Regions from separate parts of the Streptacidiphilus jeojiensis genome, predicted to be linked through region 2. Evidence: riboswitches for the same ligand, from Rfam matches in the RefSeq annotation. Region 2 holds a riboswitch; the other holds the start of a gene.
What was found. Region 2 has a riboswitch for S-adenosylmethionine ahead of ABUW04_RS04840 (putative leader peptide). Riboswitches for the same ligand answer to the same signal wherever they lie in the genome.
Positions count from the first base shown of each region.

Region 1: linked by a shared signal. The riboswitch ahead of ABUW04_RS16870 (putative leader peptide) and the one ahead of ABUW04_RS04840 (putative leader peptide) in region 2 are both predicted to bind S-adenosylmethionine.

Region 1 covers NZ_JBEUKS010000005.1:410,257-412,631, forward strand. The annotation lists gene ABUW04_RS16860 (amino acid ABC transporter permease) at 1-472, opposite strand, end outside; gene ABUW04_RS16865 (putative leader peptide) at 586-690, opposite strand; SAM riboswitch class IV at 702-812, opposite strand; SAM riboswitch class IV at 992-1,102, shown strand; gene ABUW04_RS16870 (putative leader peptide) at 1,135-1,203, shown strand; gene ABUW04_RS16875 (LLM class flavin-dependent oxidoreductase) at 1,400-2,375, shown strand, end outside.
Region 2 covers NZ_JBEUKS010000001.1:1,062,744-1,065,118, forward strand. The annotation lists gene ABUW04_RS04835 (FAD-dependent oxidoreductase) at 1-753, opposite strand, end outside; gene ABUW04_RS04840 (putative leader peptide) at 934-1,077, opposite strand; SAM riboswitch class IV at 1,103-1,211, opposite strand; gene ABUW04_RS04845 (bifunctional o-acetylhomoserine/o-acetylserine sulfhydrylase) at 1,684-2,375, shown strand, end outside.

The sequences.
Region 1 (2,375 bases), on a different contig from region 2:
CGAGCGACAACTGCGGGTACAGCGAGGCGAGTTCGTACCAGAAGAGCAGCTGGACCAGCGGCGGGACCGAGCGGACCAGCCAGACGAAGCCGAAGCTGACCGAGCGCAGCACCGGATTGCCGGACAGCCTCATGACCGCCACGCCGATGCCGAGCAGATAGCCGGTCGCCATCACCGCCGCGGTCAACCACAGCGTCAGGACCAGGCCGTTCACGATCGAGCCGTTGAGGAAGTAACTGCCGACCACGTCCCACTGGAACCGCTTGTTGGTCAGCAGGGTGTGGACGAACATGGCCAGCAGGACGAGCAGGGCGAGAGCTGAGATCCACTGGCCGGGGCGGCGCAGCGGGACCAGCTTCGCGGCGAGCAGCTGCCCGTCCTCGGGGCGCTGGTGCAGCGGGCGGTCGTCGGTGACCGGAGGGGGAGGCTCGGGCGCGACGGCAGTGCGCGCAGAGGTGTCCGGACTGCTCATGGGGGTGTGGGTTCCGTCCCGTGAGAACGCCGCAGCGCGCCGTGGAGGCACGGCGGGAGGGCGTGAATGGGGTGACAGGTGCCGGGAATGAAGGCAGGGAGAGAAGGGTGCGGTCAGCGGACCGCGCACGTCCCCGGACACAGGGCACTGCTCACCCGCAGCAGATCGACGTGGCGACGCGAGTACGTTCCGGCTACTGCTCGACGCACTGCTCTCACCTCCGCTTTCGATCTCGCGCTTACAGGACTGTGGCGTCCCGTCGGGTCGTCACCTGGAGCACCCCGCCGCGTCGGAGGGTTGCCGGTCAGCCAGCCAGGGCTTGACGCTGACGCTCATAACCAGGGATCACGGTAACCCGTCCGGCGCATTTAGACAATGCCTATCGGTTCGGTGGAGATTCGCTGGAGGCTCGCTGGAGCGGCCCCGGGCCTCCCCCGGACCTCCGCGGACCTCCTCGGCCATCCCCAGTCGATCACTGGGGATTGTGTTCGACGCCCATCCGGAGTTAGCGTGTGAGCAGGTTACGAGCGTCAGCAACAAGCCCTGGCTGGCTGACCAGCAACCCTCCGACGCGGCGGGGTGCTCCAGGTGACGACCCGACAGGACGGCGCAGTCCTGTAAGCGCGCAAGCTGAACCGGAGGTGAGAGCAGTGCGTCAACCAGTGGGCACGTACTCGCGTCGCCATATCGATCTTCAGCGCATCGCCAGCGCCCTCTGTCCGGCCGCCTGAGCAGCACCCCCGCTCGACGGGCGCTGCGCCGCCGTACCTCCGGCCACCGCTCCGAAGCACCTCTCCCGCTGCAGCGGTCCTCTCGCTGAAGCACCCTCCCTCCCGCCGACTCCGCCCCGGGCCGCCCCGGCGCGGGTCCCCCTCGGCATGCCCGCCGCACCATCGGGCCCCAATCGAGCAGGAAGCGATCTCCCCCATGCCTCTCCCACACCCCGCCCTCCATCTGGCCGTCGCCCTCGACGGCACGGGTTGGCACCCCGCCGCCTGGCGGCTGCCCGACGCCCGGCCCGAGGGGCTCTTCACCGCGGCGTACTGGGCGGACCTCGTCGCCGAGGCCGAGCGCGGACTGCTGGACTTCGTCACCATCGAGGACTCCCTGGGCCTCCAGTCGGCCGAGACCTTCGCCCCGGACCGGCGCACCGACCAGGTCCGCGGGCGGCTGGACGCGGTGCTGACCGCCGCCCGGATCGCCCCGCTCAGCCGGCACATCGGCCTGGTGCCGACCGCCACGGTCACCCACACCGAGCCGTTCCACATCTCCAAGGCGATCGCCACCCTCGACTTCGTCAGCAGCGGACGCGGCGGGGTACGGGTCCAGGTGTCGGGACGCCCGCACGAGGCCGAGCTCTTCGGGCGCCGGACGCTGCCGCCGTTCACCTTCGAGGACTTCGAGCGCCCCGAGGTCCAGGCCCTGGTCGGCGAGCTGTTCGACGAGGCGGCCGACTACGTCGAGGTGCTGCGACGGCTCTGGGACAGCTGGGAGGACGACGCCGAGATCCGCGACGTCGCCACCGGCCGCTTCATCGACCGCGAGAAGCTGCACTACATCGACTTCGAGGGCAGCGCCTTCAGCGTGAAGGGGCCGTCGATCACCCCGCGCCCCCCGCAGGGGCAGCCGCTGGTCACCGCGCTGGCGCACCAGACCATCCCCTACCGACTGGTCGCCCGCTCCACCGACCTCGGCTTCACCACCCCGCACGACGCGGACGGCGCCCGGGGCATCGTCGCCGAGATCCGCGCCGAGCAGGCCGCGGCCGGGCGCGCCGACCAGACCGTGCACGTCTTCGGCGACCTGCTGGTCTTCCTGGACGAGGCCCCCGGCGCGGCCGCGGCCCGCCGGGACCGGCTGGACGAGCTGGCCGCCACCCCGCTGACCAGCGACGCCGAGGTCT
Region 2 (2,375 bases):
CAGTCCGTACACACCGGAGTCCTCAGCCAGCGCCGCTCCGCCGTGGTGGATGAAGCTCGGCCAGTCCAGCGCGTCCGGGGCCGGGAAGTGGACCGGCTGCTCCTGGGTGACCCGCAGCGGCGGCAGGCCGGAGACCGACCGGGCCGCCAGGCCGGGGGCCCAGCCGCCGACCGCGACCACGGCGGCGTCCGCCGTGACCGCCTCTCCCCCGGTGGTGATCACCTCGACCTTGTCGGCGCCGTGCCGGAGCAGTTTCGCGACCCGGACCCCGTGCCGGACCACCGCACCCTTGGCTGCGGCGGCCTGCTGGAACGCCAGGACGGCCCGGTCCGCGTGCAGCCGTCCGGCGGCGGCGTGGAACAGCACGCTGGTGTCGAAGCGCAGCCCCGGCCAGCGTTCGGCCGCCTGCTCGGGGCCGAGCACCCTGGCGGCGTGCCCGCCCGCGCGGAGCTCGCCGTGCAGCGCCTCGATCGCGGCGGGCGGGCCGTGGTCCACCGCGCCGGTGAGGCTGAGCACCTCGATGCCGGACTCCGCTTCCAGCCGACGCCACAGCGGGAGCGCCCGCGCGGCCAGCGAGACATAGAAGGCGTCGGGGTAGGCGAGCCGGAAGATCCGGGAGCTGCCGTGCGAGCTGCCCTCGGTGTGCCCGGCTGCACCCCGCTCCAGCAGGGTCACCGCGAAGCCGCGCGAGGCGAGCTGCCAGGCTGCGGCGGAGCCCATGACCCCGCCACCCACTACTACGACGTGTGCCACAGTTCTGTCGTCCTTCTCGGGTCGGTGGAGTGCAGGGCAGCCCGGAGGCAGGCAGCGCCGCGATCGAACGCGCGGCGGGGGCCACGGGTAAGGCCGCTGGGAAGCAGCGTGGTCAGGACCGGCGCGGGTCTGCCGCTGTCGGTCGGAGCCGGGCGGCGCGCGGTCGGCCGACCCTTGGCGTCAACAGGCCGGGGAGGTCCCCGGACACAGTGCGCTGCTCACCCGGAGCAGGTCCACGTGGCGCCTGGCGGCCCGGAGCTGACGGAACCCCTGCGGGCGCGGCGCACTGCTGCTGCCGGAACGACGGATCTGCACGGGAATCACCTCGCACTCCTCGGCCCCGCAGGGGGTCTCGCGCTTACAGGACGGGCGTCCTGTCGGGTCGTCACCTGGAGCACCCCACCGCGGACGAGGGTTGCCGGTCAGCAAGCCAGGGCTTGACACTGACGCTCATAACCAGAAGCCACGTTAACCGCTCGCCGCGACTTGGACAATGCCGTCGATCGCCCGCTCCACCGGCGCCCGCCAGGCGATTGTGAACGGCGTGATACCGCGCATTGCCGCAGGTGACAGCGCGGCAGAAGACTGGCCGGGAGGCCACGAACCGGACTATCCTCACCGCCATGACCGTTCTTGTCAGCCGCCGCCACGTGGACTACGGGCGCAGCACCAGCACCAGGTGTAGCCGCCCCAGCTGACTCGACCGCGGGCGGCGACCGCCGCGCCCGCTCCGGTGACCGCCCCCGGAAGCCCCGTTCATCCGCACCGCTCGCCCCCCTGCGGCGCGCGGTCCCCGCCCCTGGCGCAAGAGAACCTTCTTCGGCGCGCCGCCGTGCCCGCACACCTCCCGTTGCCGAACCGTCGGCCGGAAGCAGGTGCCGGGCCCGTGCGCGCCACCCCGTGAATGGAGCCGTCCACGTGAGCCCTTCCATCGACCCCGCCGGCGCCGAGCTCGACCTTGCGGTCGCCTCGGCCGAGGCGACCGCCGACACCGCCGGCTGGTCCTTCGAGACCAAGCAGGTGCACGCCGGAGCCGTGCCCGACCCGACCACCGGTGCCCGGGCGGTCCCGATCTACCAGACCACCTCCTTCGTCTTCCGCGACACCGCCCACGCGGCCGGGCTGTTCGCGCTCGCCGAGGAGGGCAACATCTACACCCGCATCCACAACCCCACCCAGGACGTCCTGGAGCAGCGCATCGCCGCACTGGAGGGCGGTGTCGCCGCCGTGGCGACCGCCTCCGGCCAGGCCGCCGAGACGCTGGCGATCCTGACCCTGGCGGGCGCGGGCGACCACATCGTCTCCAGCACCTCGCTCTACGGCGGCACCTACAACCTGTTCCGGCACACGCTGCCGCGCTTCGGCATCGAGGTCTCCTTCGTCGACGACCCTGACGACCTGGACGCCTGGCGGGCGGCGATCCGTCCGAACACCAAGGCGCTGTTCGCCGAGACCCTGGGCAATCCGCGCGGGAACGTGCTGGACGTGCGCGGGGTCGCCGATGTGGCGCACGCCGCCGGAGTGCCGCTGATCGTGGACAACACCGTCCCCACGCCGTACCTGCTGCGCCCGATCGAGCACGGCGCGGACATCGTGGTGCACTCGGCGACCAAGTTCCTGGG